DNA from 3 places in the Mesorhizobium sp. U510 genome. Region 1 is predicted to be linked to each of the others. Evidence: predicted binding sites of a transcription regulator. Region 1 holds the regulator's gene; each other region holds the start of a gene.
The links. The regulator LexA, encoded in region 1, represses DNA repair genes until DNA is damaged. The targets are predictions, from matches to a motif close to TGTTCNNNNTGTGTTCNG.

Region 1 (4,818 bases):
TCGGATCAGGGCGAGGACGCTGGTGTTGGCGTCAGCGAACGGTCGTTGTTTGCATCTCCCCTTGCGAACCCACTGCCATCGCCCCTTATGCCTGCACCCGGCAGCCAGCCGCCGCAGGCGGATATGCCGGCGACACTTCCGCCGCCTGCTTCAGGCCGGATTGTGCGTGTCCGGCGGCGACTCGCCCGGGTTTCCTGGCCTCGCCTACGCCATAGTGCGGCGACGGCAGCGGAGCTCGAGCTTGACCGGGGCATCGCCTTCCTGCTGGTGCCGGTTTGTCTGGCCGCTGGAGCGATCGGCTATTATTCGCTCGCGACGGAGCCTGATTTTGCAAAGCCTGTCGCGGTCGTCGTGCTGATGGCGGTCTGTGCATTTGTTTCGCGCTCCTGGCCCAAAACCCATCTGGGCTTCACGGCGGCATTGTTGTGCGCGCTTGGCCTGCTTGTCGCCAAGGTCGAGACATGGCGGGCGGGCACCCAGATGCTGGGTTCGGAAATCTCGGCGCAAGTCACCGGCCGTGTCGTTTCGCTCGACCGGATGGAGACCGGCCGCATCCGGCTGACCATCGACGTGACGTCGACCGCCCGGCCGAAACTGCGCTATGCGCCGGAAAGGGTCAGGCTTTCGGCGCGAGATATCCCGGCGGAAATGACTGCCGGCTCCCTGGTCACCGGCTATGCTAAACTGTTGCCGCCGACCGGTCCGGTGCGGCCGGACAGTTACGATTTCTCCTTCGACAGCTATTTTGCCGGCATTGGCGGCAGCGGATTCTTTCTCGGCAACCCAAAGCTTGTCTCAGCCACGGACGACGAGGTGCCGCTCACGGCCCGCCTTTTCTCGGGGATAGAAAATGCCCGTGAAGCCATTGCCGACCACATCAGGGCCACGGTTGGCGGTGCCGAGGGTGAGATCGCGGCGGCGCTGATCGTCGGCGTGCGGGCCGGCATTCCCGATGAAATCAACGAGGCGATGCGACGCACCGGCATCTATCACATCATCTCCATTTCCGGACTGCATATGGCGCTCGTCGCCGGTACCATCATGGGGCTGCTGCGCGGCGCCTTCGCGCTGTTTCCGGACTTTTCCGCGCGTCGGCCGGTGAAGAAATATGCGGCCGCCGCGGCCCTTTTCTCGATCGCCGCCTATCTCGTCATTTCCGGCGTCGTCGTCGCGGCCGAACGCAGCTTCATCATGCTGGCGGTGATGCTGATTGCCGTGCTGTTCGATCGCGCGGCGCTGACCATGCGCAATCTTGCGATCTCGGCGATCGCCGTCATTGTGGTGTCGCCGCATGAGGTAGTCGGCCCAAGCTTCCAGATGTCGTTCGCCGCGACCGCGGCGCTGGTCGGGGCTTATGCCGGCTGGGCGGATCACCATGCGGGAAAGGCAAGACCGCCACCGCCAAAGCGATCCCTGCCGGGTTTTCTCACGCGAAAATTCCTGCTGGCGACGGGTGGGTTGGCGATGACATCCATCATCGCCGGCTGCGCCACGGCGCTGTTTGCCATCTGGCATTTCCAGCGTGTGTCGCCGCTCAGCCTGTTCGCCAATCTGGCCGTCATGCCGATCGTGTCACTGATTGTCATGCCTTTCGCTGTTCTCAGTTCGCTTGCGATGCCCTTTGGTGCCGACGGTCCCTTCCTTTACGTGATGGGCAAGGGCCTGACCGCAATGATCGCCATATCGGCGTGGATATCGGAGCGCTCCCCGGTCGATGCGGTCGGGCTGATTTCGCAGCAATCCGTGCTGCTGGTGACCATCGCCCTGATCATCGCGACGATGGCGACGACCTGGCTGCGGCTCGCGGCAGTGCCATTCGCGCTTGCCGGCCTGCTGACAGTATCGGATACGCGCGCCCCGGATGTGCTGATTTCCGAAGATGCGCGTTTGGTGGCGCTGCCGATCGGCGGTGGAGAACTCGCGGTCAGCCGGGCTCGCCCGAACGAGTTCACCGTCGACAATTGGAAACGCGCGCTGGTGTCCGAAACCATCGTCGTGCCGGAGATGTTCGACAAGGCGGACTGGCAATTCGACATTGCCGATGCCGCCAATCTGCCGCCGGGAGCGCCGTTTTATTGCACGGATGGCGTCTGTCTTGCCCGGCACCCGTCAGGGGCGATCATCGCGCATGTCGAAGACCGCAAGGACACCTGGAAGGCTTGCGGCTTCGCCGATTTGATCGTCGTCAATGACGCAACCGGCTATGATTCCTGCCACAATCCGCTGGTTGTTGTCGTCACCAAACGGCAACTTGCCCGCAAGGGCAGTGCCGCCGTCTTCTTCGACCGCCAATCGGCGACAGGTCCGCCAATCATCAGCTTCGCGGTGGACGGGCCATATCGGCCCTGGCACGAGCAGCGAAAATTTTCGCGCGAGGCGAGGGGGCTGCCGCCCTATCAAAAACCCGAAAAGCCTGCCGTTCCTGCTCAGTAGCGCCGGATCAACCCGACAAGCTTGCCTTGCACCTTGACCCTGTCTGGCCCGAAAATGCGCGTCTCGTAGGCCGGGTTGGCGGCTTCAAGGGCGATCGAGGCGCCCTTGCGGCGGAACCGTTTCAGGGTTGCTTCCTCCTCGTCGACCAACGCCACGACGATCTCGCCCGGGCTCGCCGTGTCGGCGTTGCGGATGATGACCGTGTCGCCGTCGAAGATGCCGGCGTCGATCATCGAGTCGCCCTTGACCTCAAGTGCATAATGCTCGCCACCCATGATCATGTCCGGCGGTACCGAGATCGAATGTGTCTGATGCTGGATGGCATCGATCGGCACACCAGCGGCGATGCGACCCATCACCGGGATCGACACGGCGGAAACCGCATCGTCATTATTGCCGGCCGCGGGCAAGCGCGATGCCGCCGGCTTGATCTGGCGGCCAAGACCACCCTGGCCGAGGCTGCCCTGGATGACGCTTGGCGAGAATTTCTTTGCCGCGTTGAGGCCGGGTGCGATCGAATCCGGCAGCCGCAGCACTTCCAGCGCCCGCGCCCGGTTGGGCAGCCGGCGAATGAAGCCGCGTTCCTCCAGTGCCGTGATCAGGCGATGAATGCCTGACTTGGAGGCAAGATCGAGCGCTTCCTTCATTTCGTCGAAGGAAGGCGGAATGCCGCTTTCCTTGAGCCGTTCATGAATGAACATCAGCAGTTCATGTTGCTTGCGTGTCAGCATGGCGGCCCCCAAGGCATTGAACGACGGGTGTGAATCAGAATCGAAAAACAAACCCAGAACAAACACTATCTGTTCCAGTTGTGTTCCGCAACTGTTTAAAGTTTAATGAATTTGTTAACGCGTCCGAAATTATTTGGCCCCGGCAGCGGGCCGCGCTAGACCGCTTCCGCTCCCCGCAGGTTCATTGAAATCATTTTGGTTAATGGCCTGTGGCCTACCCCTGGATGCGGTTTGGCATCAGGCATTTGAGAGGCGTCCACAGAGCGGATTTGTACGGTGTATCGATCCATTTCCGGCGGAACGAAACGAAATCAAAATGCCAACGGTCGCGGGTTCAGGCCGGCCATGGCCGCGTGGATATGGACGCCGCGGCAACGTCATCCGGAAACCGCTTTCAGGCTGCCGGCGCGCGCGGTGTAGGTGTTGGCGCCGTTGTCTTCGCTGTGGACATAGACATGCAGCGTGTAGCCGATATGCGCGGTCATCAGCGCCTTTGCCCGCTCGACATTGCGATCGAGCGCCGCTTCCATGATTGCGGTGTGATGCTCGATGGCGATCGCCTCGCGCAGGGCGTCCATAGCCTCGCCATAGCCGTCCTTGAGGCCGGCCGCCGCCCGCAATGTCGGCGCCAGGCCGAGAAACCGATGATGCCGACGCAGTTGATCGGCGATCGTCGAGCGGAAGCGCAATAGCCAGTTCGACGTCGCCGCGCTCAGCAGAGCCGCATGGAAGGCCTCGTGGCTCTCGTCCCATTTGTCGACGGCCGCATCGGAAGGGTCTTCGACCGCGGTCTTGCACCGGGAGAGCCGGTAATGAGCGGTGACGACCGCGTCCTCCCATTCCCTGCCGCCGTTCGCGATCGATTCCAGGAACAGCGGCATTTCGACAACCATCCTTGCGCGCGCCAAGTCCTCGAGCTCGGCGCGCGACACGGGAGCGACGGCAAAGCCGCGATTGCTGATGGCGGTGACCAGGCGCTCGGCTTCAAGTCGGGACAAGGCTTCACGCAGCGGCGTCCAGCCGACGCCGTATGTGCCGCGCAGCGCGCTCAGCTTGAGCGGCGCGCCCGGCATGAGGCGGGTGGTCAGGATATCGCGCCGCAGCAGCTGATAGGCCGCCTCGGTCTTCGTGGAATTGTTCTGATCCTGCATCGCCATCCGTCCGTCATCGGCTTGCGAAAATTATATATGAAGCGGAGGTATGGCAAGAATTATATATAATGTTTGACACACGGCGGGCGACTGACCATGATCGCCGCAGTTGCCGTCCTGTGGGCGGCGCTGATCAAATCTGGGAGGAAATGATGTTGAAGTCGAAGTCCGCTTGGCTGTCGGGATTGGCCCTGGCAGGCGCATTAATGGTCAGCGCAGGCAGCGCCGCGGCCGATCAGATACGCATCGGCATCGCTAATTTCGGCGAGCATCCGCAGCTCAATGCCGCCATAGCCGGCTTCAAGAAGGCATTGACGGACAACGGTTTTGTCGAGGGCAAGGACGTCGTCTACACCGAAAGCCATACCAACTTCGATGCATCGCTGGTGCCGCAGATGATTGCCAAGCTGCAGGCGGAGCAGCCCAAGCTGATCTACACCATCACCACGCCGGTATCGCAGATCGCCAAGAAGGCGCTCGCCGGTTCCGGCATTCCGATCGTC
Region 2 (4,818 bases), 99 kb from region 1:
CGGTCATGCTCGGCCGGATGCTCGCGCGAGCCCATGATGCGGCGCGAGGCCGCCTTGAACAGCGTCTCGATCAGAAAGGTCGACTTGCCGCCGCCCGACACGCCGGTGACAGCGGTGAAGGTGCCGAGCGGGATCTCGGCGGTGACATTCTTCAGATTGTTGCCGCGCGCGCCGACGATTTTCAGGCGCCGGTTCTTTTTCGCCTCACGCCGGACCCCGGGGGTGGCCACTTCAAGCGCGCCCGACAGATATTTGCCGGTGATCGAATTGGGGTTGGCCATCACCTGCTGCGGCGTGCCCTGGGCGATGATCTCGCCGCCATGGATGCCAGCGGCCGGCCCCATGTCGACGACATAGTCGGCATGCAGGATGGCATCCTCGTCATGTTCGACGACGATGACGGTGTTGCCGATGTCGCGAAGGTGCTTGAGCGTATCGAGGAGGCGCGTGTTGTCGCGCTGATGCAGGCCGATCGACGGCTCGTCCAGCACGTAAAGCACGCCGGTCAGGCCCGAGCCGATCTGCGACGCCAGGCGGATGCGCTGGCTCTCGCCGCCCGACAGCGTGCCCGAATTGCGCGACAATGTCAGATAGTCGAGCCCGACATCGTTGAGAAAGCGCAGGCGCTCGCGGATTTCCTTCAGCACGCGCACCGCGATCTCGTTCTGCTTATCGTTGAGCTGCGCAGGCAGATCGGTGAACCATTTGTCGGCATTGCGGATCGACTGTTCCGTGACTTCGCCGATGTGCTTGCCGCCGATCTTCACCGCCAGCGCTTCCGGCTTCAGCCGATAGCCTTTGCAGACGGGGCAGGGCGTCGCCGACATGAAGCGCTCGATCTCCTCGCGCATCCAGGCGGATTCAGTTTCCTTCCAGCGCCGTTCGAGATTGGGGATAACGCCTTCGAAGGTCTTGGTCGTCTTGTAGGAGCGCAGGCCGTCATCATACTGGAAGGTGACTTCGCGCTCGCCGGTGCCGCGCAGGATCGCGTCCTGTGCCTCGGCGCTCAAATCCTTGAACTTGTCGCCGAGCTTGAAGTTGTAGGCCTTGCCCAAGGCTTCGAGCGTCTGCACGTAGTAGGGCGAGGTCGATTTCGCCCATGGGCTGACGGCGCCGTCGCGCAGCGACACGTTCTCGTCGGGCACGACGAGGTTGGGGTCGATGGCGCGCTGGCTGCCGAGACCGTCGCAGGTCGGGCAGGCGCCGAACGGGTTGTTGAACGAGAACAGCCGCGGCTCGATCTCGGGAATGGTGAAGCCGGACACCGGACAGGCGAATTTTTCCGAGAACAGGATGCGCTCATGCGTCTCGTTCTTCGACTTGTTGACCGAATCCTCGCCGGTCTGGCTGGAATCGAGCGGCCTGTCGGCGAATTCGGCCACCGCCAGCCCCTCGGCGAGCTTCAGCGCCGTCTCGATGGAATCGGCAAGACGCGTGGCCAGATCGCCACGCACGACTATGCGATCGACGACGACGTCGATGTCGTGCTTGTATTTCTTATCGAGCGCCGGAACATCCGCGATCTCATAGAAGACGCCGTCGACCTTGACACGCTGAAAACCCTTCTTCTGCAACTCCAGCAGTTCCTTGCGATACTCGCCCTTGCGGCCGCGCACGATCGGCGCCAGCAGGAACAGGCGCGTGCCTTCCTCCAGCGCCAGCACGCGGTCGACCATCTGGCTGACCGTCTGGCTCTCGATCGGCAGGCCGGTGGCCGGCGAATAAGGTACGCCGACACGCGCGAACAGCAGGCGCATATAGTCGTAGATCTCGGTGACGGTGCCGACCGTGGAACGCGGGTTCTTCGACGTGGTCTTCTGCTCGATGGAGATGGCAGGCGACAGGCCGTCGATCTGGTCGACGTCGGGCTTCTGCATCATTTCGAGGAATTGCCGGGCATAGGCCGACAGGCTCTCGACATAGCGACGCTGGCCTTCGGCGTAGATGGTGTCGAAGGCCAGCGACGACTTACCGGAGCCCGACAGGCCGGTCATGACGATCAGGCTGTCACGCGGCAGGTCGAGATCGACATTCTTCAGATTGTGTTCGCGCGCCCCGCGAATGGAAAGGAATTTATGGTCGGCCATCGCCGGTCGCCGCCTCAGATCTGGAATTCGTGGGATTGGCGGGATTTCCCGGCCATCCCCTATGTAGGTGTTTTTGCCGCCACGTCGAGAGACGCCACAATTCCCGACAGAAGTCGTTTAACCGCCTTTCACGCGAAGGGGCAAGCAGAAAGAACAAAGGCCGAACACGCTCCTGACAAAGCTGTGCAGAAACCTGACCTGTACGTAACCTCCCGGCGATCACAATTTTCCGTAACCGGCTATTGAAGGTTGACGTGGCCGGCTCAGGGGAGCAGTCTCCTGAGGTCAGCGAAGCCGGCCGTCTTTCGATGGCCTCGCCGCCCCAAGGCGGCCTGCGAGACGCCGCAGGTATTTGCGATTTGCGCTTCGCTACGACAATGTCGCAACGGACACAGGAGCGGAGCATGACGCCACCGGATAGTCCCCAAGGGCTCCACGCCTCGTTGGAGCCGCGGCAGGCATAAGTGCCAGGGTTTAGCGTTTGCGCCACCCGACAAACCGTGACTTGCCGTATTCCCCAAAAATCAGAGACTGCTAGTCGGATCGGCGGCTGACGCCGCGTAGCATCCGAAATCAAACGCCGGCAGTACACTCCCGGCAAAATATGGATTTGAGATCCAGAAAAGCCCCGTCCGTTTGCCTAAGGCACGGCGGGGCTGTTCGTTTGAGGAAATGGCTGAACTGGCCCAGCGGAGGGGCTGCTCACCTTGGGGGCTTAAACCCGCCCGTGGCCATATCGACCGTGATGGTGCCGGAAATCCTGACATCGGTATCGCCGATCTTGAACGTGCCGTTGCCGTCGCTGGGGAACGCATCGTCGGGTTCCGGCTGGGGAGCCGGCTTGGCGATGCGATAATCACCGTTCACGCCGGGCAGGGCGCCTTTCTGTGCCTGGGAGGTATTGTCCGCGGCAAAAGCCCCGCCGGACGTCGCGGCGGTGATCGCAATGGCTGTCATCAGTCTGTTCAGGCGGTAGCGCATGGCATGACTATAGTGCCGCGCTCATTGCGAAACCAGACCAGCGGCGGCGAAATGGATGCGACGCCGTCAGCCTTCGATATGGTGATCAGGCTTCAAGGTCTTCAAATTTCTATCTTAGTCTGACACAGGGCGTGCTGGCTGGCCTGGTTGCCAGTTGCTAAAATCCATGTAGCAGCGAATGGATATACCTTCGATTCGCACGTCGCCGCCACGCGCCAGACATCCATACCCTCCGGGAACATTAACTAGCAAGAAAAATGCCATGCATATTCCTGCTATAGCTAATATAGCGCGTAATGCTCGTTTGTTTGGATCGTTAGGCTTTGGCATTTATACCTCTGTTGATAATTCAACGGATTCAATAGCGCCGAATTCATTGATAGGTGATAAAAACTATTTTCTGCATTTAGTGCATCTGCATTTAATTGATGACCAAAACCAGCCTCATGCCGCCTTTTTGCGGGTGTCGAAGACATGGTCGACAATGCCCCATGCCTGGGCCTCGCGAGCGGTCATGAAATGGTCGCGGTCGAGCGTGCGTTCGACCTCCTCATAGCTGCGGCCGCAATGCTGCGCGTAGAGTTCGGCCATGCGCTGTTTGGTCTTGCCGATCCGCTCGGCATGGCGCTGGATGTCGGAAGCCTGGCCCTGGAAGCCACCCAACGGCTGATGCAGCAGAACGGTGGCGTTCGGCAGCGCGATGCGGCGCCCCGGCGTGCCCGCCATCAGCAGGAACGAGCCCATCGAGGCGGCGAACCCCATGCACACGGTCGATACCGGGCAACTGACGTACTGCATCGTGTCGTAGATGGCGAAACCGCTGGTCACCACGCCGCCCGGTGAGTTGATGTAGAGCGATATCTCCTTGTCGGGATTATCTGACTCCAATGACAAAAGCTGCGCGCAAACCAGCGCCGAGACATCGTCGTTGATCTCGCCATTGATGAAGATGATGCGCTCGCGCAGCAGCCGCGAGAAAATGTCGAAGGCGCGTTCACCGCGGCTCGATTGCTCGATCACCATCGGCACCAGACTGGCAAGACCACTCATTTTTCGTCTCCGATTTCCGTGTTCAGGCTGCGAGCAGCAGGGTGTTCGGTATGTTCGCGGCGACAGGCTTTGCGCGCCCTTGCAATCCAAGCGAGAGCCGGCAGCCGGCGCCGGCCATAGCGACGGCAGGCATCGCTTTCCCCGCAAAACCGTCATGGACGATGCGCAGATGCGTACCGCCGGAAACGGTGCGGGCGAGCGTGAAGGTGACGACACTGTCGAACGGATCCCCAGCGTCGCCCGGCTGCTCACGCCAGGAATAGCGCAGCAAGCGCTCCGGCTCGGCGTCGAGGATTTCGCATTCGATGGCAGTGTCCGGCCCGGCGAAGGCAAAACGACTGCCGGTCTCAGGCTTGATATCGTTCGGCATCATCCAGGCGGCGAGCAGTTCAGGCACGGTCAGCGCCCGCCATACTTTTTCCGGCGGTTCGGCAAGGTCGTATTCGAACTCGAGCACATCCGGGGTCGCTTCGCTCTGGTTTCCTGCGTTCATTGATCCCACGCTCGTCATTGATCCATGTCCTTCAAAACCGTCTTCAGCCTTTCGATGCGCTCCGGCCAGAAGGTTCGGTAGCGCTCGATCCAGGAGAGCAAGGGGGCAAGCCCCTGCGGATCGGCACGATAATAGGCGTTGCGGCCGGCCCGCCGCTCGATCACCAGGCCGGCGCTACGCAGCACCGCCAGATGCTGCGACACTGCC
Region 3 (4,818 bases), 840 kb from region 1:
GGTCCGCCCCAATTTGCGCAAACCCTCGCCAGATCGGCGGAGGCGGCGGGCGTGGTGAAATCGATCACCACATCGGCCATGGCAAGCGCCTCGTCGCGGCTCGCCAGCCCGTCGCCGACACTGCTTGGGCGATGGAAGCGGGCAGCAAGCGCGAGCCGCGGATCGGCCTGCACGGCCTCCGCCATCTGCCGCCCCATGCGGCCCAGCGCCCCGGCGATGGCGACCCTGATCGGCGGTTGCACCATGATCTCGGCTATTTCCACATGCCGCGCATGCGCGCGCCGATGTCGACGCGCACCTCCGGCCGGGGCGCCCTGCTTTGCGCCGCCTGTGCGCTCGGCCAGGACATCTGCTGGAACGCGGCGAGGATCGAGGCCGGGATGAAGCGGGTGCGTGAGGCGTAGAGGTGACGGTCGCCGCGCGCGGCCTGGCCATGGGGAAAGAAGCGCTGCGGCATGACCAGGTTGAGGCTATCCTTGGCCCGCGTCATCGCCACATAGAGCAGCCGGCGCTCCTCCTCGATATCCTCCTTGGTGCCGACGCCGAGATCAGCCGGAATGCAGCCATCGACGGTGTTGAGCACGAAGACGTTCTTCCACTCCTGGCCCTTGGCCGAGTGGATGGTCGACAGGATCAGATAGTCCTCGTCGCGATGCGGCGGCCCCGCCTGGTCGCTGGTCGCGTCCGGCGGATCGAGCGTGAGTTCGGTCAGGAAGCGTTCGCGCGAGGCGTAGCCAGAGCCGATCTGCTCGAGCTGCAACAGGTCGGCGCGACGTGTGACGGCATCCTCATGGATGCGTTCCAGATGTGGCTCGTACCAGAGCCTGACCTGTTCGAGATCGGCCGGCCATTTGGCGCCGGCCCGCAGGCCGGAATAGAGCGAGACGAAACCCGGCCAGTCATCTGCAGCGCGTTGCGGCGGCCGCCAGCCGGCCAGCCCCATCGCCTCGTCCAGAGCCGATGTCATCGTCTCGACAATCTGCGCGGCAGCCGAAGGGCCAATGCCCGGCATCAGTTGCAGGACGCGAAAGCCGGCGACGCGGTCGCGCGGGTTTTCGGCAAAACGCAGCACCGCCAGCACATCCTTGACATGGGCGGCATCGAGGAATTTCAGGCCGCCGAACTTGACGAAGGGAATGTTGCGCCGCGTCAGCTCGATCTCCAGCGGCCCGCTGTGATGCGAGGCGCGAAACAGCACTGCCTGCGATTTCAGCGCCGTGCCAGCTTCTCGTTCGGCCAGAATGGTATCGCAGACGAAGTTGGCCTGCTCGACCTCGTCGCGGACGCTCACCAGCCTTGGCTTGTCGGTGGATTTGCGCTCCGACCAAAGGTTCTTGGTGAAGCGCTCCGAGGCCTCGCCGATCACCGCATTGGCGGCGGCCAGAATGGTTTCTGTCGAGCGGTAATTGCGCTCCAGCATCACCACATCGGCGGCCTGCGCGAACTGTTTTGGAAAATCGAGGATGTTGCGCACCTCGGCGGCGCGGAACGAATAGATCGACTGCGCATCGTCGCCGACCACCGTCAGCCCGGCGCCGTCGGGTTTCAGCGCCATCAGGATCGAGGCCTGCAGCCGGTTGGTGTCCTGGTATTCGTCGACCAGAACGTGGTCGAAACGCCCGCCCAGATGCGCCGCTATTTCCGGCTCGGCCGCCATCTGCACCCAGTAGAGCAGCAGATCGTCGTAATCGAGCACGTTCTGCGCCTGCTTGGCCTCGACATAGCCGGCGAACAGTTGCTTGAGCTGATCGGTCCAACCGGCGCACCAGGGAAAGGCGGCCCCCAGCACTTCGCCGAGCGGCGCCTGCGCGTTGACGGCGCGCGAATAGATGGCAAGGCAGGTGCCCTTGGTTGGAAAACGCGCTTCCGTTTTCGAGAAGCCAAGTTCGTGGCGCACGAGGTTCATCAGGTCGGCGGAATCCTCGCGATCATGGATGGTGAAGGCCGGGTCGAGGCCGATCTCCAGCGCATAGTCGCGCAACAGCCGGGCGCCGATGCCGTGAAAAGTGCCTGCCCAGGTCAGCGCATCGGTGATGACCGCGGCGTCGCGGCCGAGCACCTCGCCAGCGATGCGCTCGACGCGCTTGGCCATTTCGGACGCGGCGCGCCGCGAAAAGGTCATCAGCAGGATACGGCGCGGGTCGGCACCCCTGACGATCAGATGGGCGACGCGATGCGCTAGCGTGTTGGTCTTGCCCGAGCCGGCGCCGGCAATGACCAGCAAGGGCCCGGCGATCTTGCCGTCGCCATGCTCGACGGCCTGGCGCTGGGCGTCGTTCAGCCGCGCGAGATAGGCGGGCTGGGGAGTCGGTTCCACAAATGTCGAATCATGGGCGGCGAGGTTCATCGCCCATCAAGCATCGTTTCCGCTTTGTTCGCAACATGCAAGCGGCGCGACGGACCCTTGATTTTGATGCAATTCCCAACGCAAAGCGCTGTGCACTTTCCTGGAATTGCCCTACCGCCGGGGATCGACACCCATGGCCGCCGATTGGCGGCGCAAAGCATCGCGGTCACTTCTCGACGCGGGCAGCAACAGGGGATCGACGTCGCCGGGCACGTCATCGATCATCTTGCGCGCGAGGCGATAGGCGAGAAAGGCGAATGTACCTGCCAGAAGCAAACGGATCATGCCGCGGTTCTCCTCTGATGAGGGTCAACCGGAAACATGACGGTTTGTTCCATCACGCGAAGTTCGCAACCAAACCGATGGCGCGTCGTTGAAAGGGTGGAGGCGACAGCGATGAAGAAGCTAGGATTAGCCCTCATTCTGGTGGTTTTGGCTGTCTCGGCCTGCGACAACAAATTGCCACCGACCAAGGCCCCTGGTGCCGAACAGAGCTCTCACGCCAGCGATCCTGTCATGGACACGGAGACTGTCAGCAACTGAGATAGTTCCGGTGCAATGAGGACCGCAAAACCTCAATGCATTGCAGCGATGCATTCTTCAAGCAGCTCAAGGCGGAACTTGGCATTGCGCAGTTCGTGGCCGGCGTCCTGCTGCAACTGACGGCCTCGGGCCGGCGATGCCACTGTGAGGTTTCTTTCCAGTTCGGCGATGCGCGCACGCACCTGCCGCGCCTCGTCCTGACGCAACGCCTTTATCCAGCTCCGCCCGCGCATCCGTCTTCCCGCAACAGCCCAAATACCGGCACCTTCCATGCCATAAAGACGCTAACGCCCTGCAAGTGCGAATATTCTAAATTTAATGGATGCTAATTTAGAAGGAGATCGGCGCGGGAAGAAGGCCGGCGCCGCTTGGGAGGAGAAGGCGCCGGCCAAGCGGATAAATCAGGTCCGCCGCACCATACAAGGTAGCTGAGTCTTGCCCCTGCGTCATGCGGGATCGCGGATTTCGGCCTTTTCCAGGCGTTTTCCACCGGCAAAGGCGTGCCGACGAGGGTCCGCAGCCGATCAAAATCCGAGCCGTTGCCTGGCGATGGCGGCATGGAAACTGGCTCCGAACACCAGCCCTTCATCATTGAAGTCATAGCTGGAATTGTGCAGCGGCGCCGAAGCCTCGCCATTGCCGAGGAAGACGAAGCAGCCCGGCACGTGATCGAGGAAACGGGCAAAATCCTCCGACGCCGTCACGGGCTCGCGGGCAATCGCGATATTGCCGGGCTCGAAGACATTTTTGGCGGCGGCGATGGCCGCCTCGACCAGTTCGGTATCGTTGTGCAAGGGCACGAATTCCCTGGTGTAATTGACCTCGGCGGCAACGTTGTAGGCGGCCGCGGTGCCCTCGGCGATGATGAGCATCTGGCGTTCGATCTCCGCGCTGACTTCGGGGCGAAAACTGCGCGCATCGCCGAGGATGCGGGCAAGACCAGGCAGCGCATTGCGGGTGCCGTCGGTGATCAGTTCGGTCACAGAAACCACGGCTATGTCGGTCGGGCTCAGGCGGCGCGAAACGATGGTCTGCAGATTGGTGACCAGCGCGCAGGCGGCGACCAGCGTTTCGTTGCCCGAATGCGGCCGTGCCGCGTGGCCGCCGAGCCCCTTGAGCACGATCTCGAAATTATCCTCGGCCGACATGACCGGGCCGGCACGGGTCTCGAAGTGCCCAACGGGAAGGCCGGGCATGTTGTGCAGGCCAAAGATCTCGTCGAAGGGGAAGCGCTGCATCAGGCCGTCGTCGAGCATGGCCAGCGCGCCCCTGCCCCACTCCTCGGCCGGCTGGAAGATGAAGCGCACGGTGCCGTCGAAACCACCCTCGCCCGCCAGCAGCTTTGCCGCGCCAAGCAGCATGGCGGTGTGGCCATCATGGCCGCAGGCGTGCATGATACCGGGATTGACGGAGCGGTAGGGCGCGCTTGATTGCTCCGCGATGCGCAGCGCATCCATGTCGGCCCGCAACGCAATGGCGCGGTTGCCGCTGCCGCGCTTCAGCGTGCCGACGACGCCGGTGCCGCCGACGCCCTCGGCGACATCGTCCAGGCCGAATTCCCGCAGCTTGGCCGCGACGAAGGCCGCGGTGCGTTTCTCCTCGAAGCCGAATTCGGGGTGCGCGTGCAGGTCGCGCCGCCAAGCGGTCATCTCGCGCTTCAGCGTTTCTGGATCGAGTTTAGCCATGTCTTCAGCCCTCGAGTTCGGCAAGTTCAGCGACCACATCAAGCAGGATGTTGGCGCCGGCAACAAGCTCGGCATCCTCGGTGTGTTCATGCGGGCTGTGGCTGATGCCTCCGGCGCTCGGCACGAAGATCATCGCCGCCGGCGCGATGCGCGCGATCATCTGCGCGTCATGGCCGGCGCCCGAGGTCATGCGCCGCGAGGCAAGCCCGCGCTTCCTGGCAGCAGCCTCGATCAACTCGACGA

Region 2: the regulator LexA is predicted to act here: its motif matches at 2,237-2,254, upstream of uvrA (excinuclease ABC subunit UvrA).
Region 3: the regulator LexA is predicted to act here: its motif matches at 2,362-2,379, upstream of ACLGL5_RS19630 (ATP-dependent helicase).

Annotation. Positions count from the first base shown of each region.
Region 1 covers NZ_CP180532.1:4,594,341-4,599,158, reverse strand. Annotated here, with positions in the region: gene ACLGL5_RS24070 (ComEC/Rec2 family competence protein) at 1-2,433, shown strand, start outside; gene lexA (transcriptional repressor LexA) at 2,427-3,164, opposite strand; gene ACLGL5_RS24060 (GntR family transcriptional regulator) at 3,542-4,315, opposite strand; gene ACLGL5_RS24055 (ABC transporter substrate-binding protein) at 4,468-4,818, shown strand, end outside.
Region 2 covers NZ_CP180532.1:4,693,837-4,698,654, reverse strand. Annotated here, with positions in the region: gene uvrA (excinuclease ABC subunit UvrA) at 1-2,087, opposite strand, end outside; gene ACLGL5_RS24575 (hypothetical protein) at 2,790-3,044, opposite strand; gene ACLGL5_RS24570 (ATP-dependent Clp protease proteolytic subunit) at 3,513-4,118, opposite strand; gene ACLGL5_RS24565 (SRPBCC family protein) at 4,141-4,611, opposite strand; gene ACLGL5_RS24560 (ArsR/SmtB family transcription factor) at 4,626-4,818, opposite strand, start outside.
Region 3 covers NZ_CP180532.1:3,758,490-3,763,307, reverse strand. Annotated here, with positions in the region: gene dapB (4-hydroxy-tetrahydrodipicolinate reductase) at 1-245, opposite strand, end outside; gene ACLGL5_RS19630 (ATP-dependent helicase) at 254-2,347, opposite strand; gene ACLGL5_RS19625 (hypothetical protein) at 2,459-2,632, opposite strand; gene ACLGL5_RS19620 (hypothetical protein) at 2,923-3,096, opposite strand; gene ACLGL5_RS19615 (M20 aminoacylase family protein) at 3,415-4,575, opposite strand; gene ACLGL5_RS19610 (Zn-dependent hydrolase) at 4,580-4,818, opposite strand, start outside.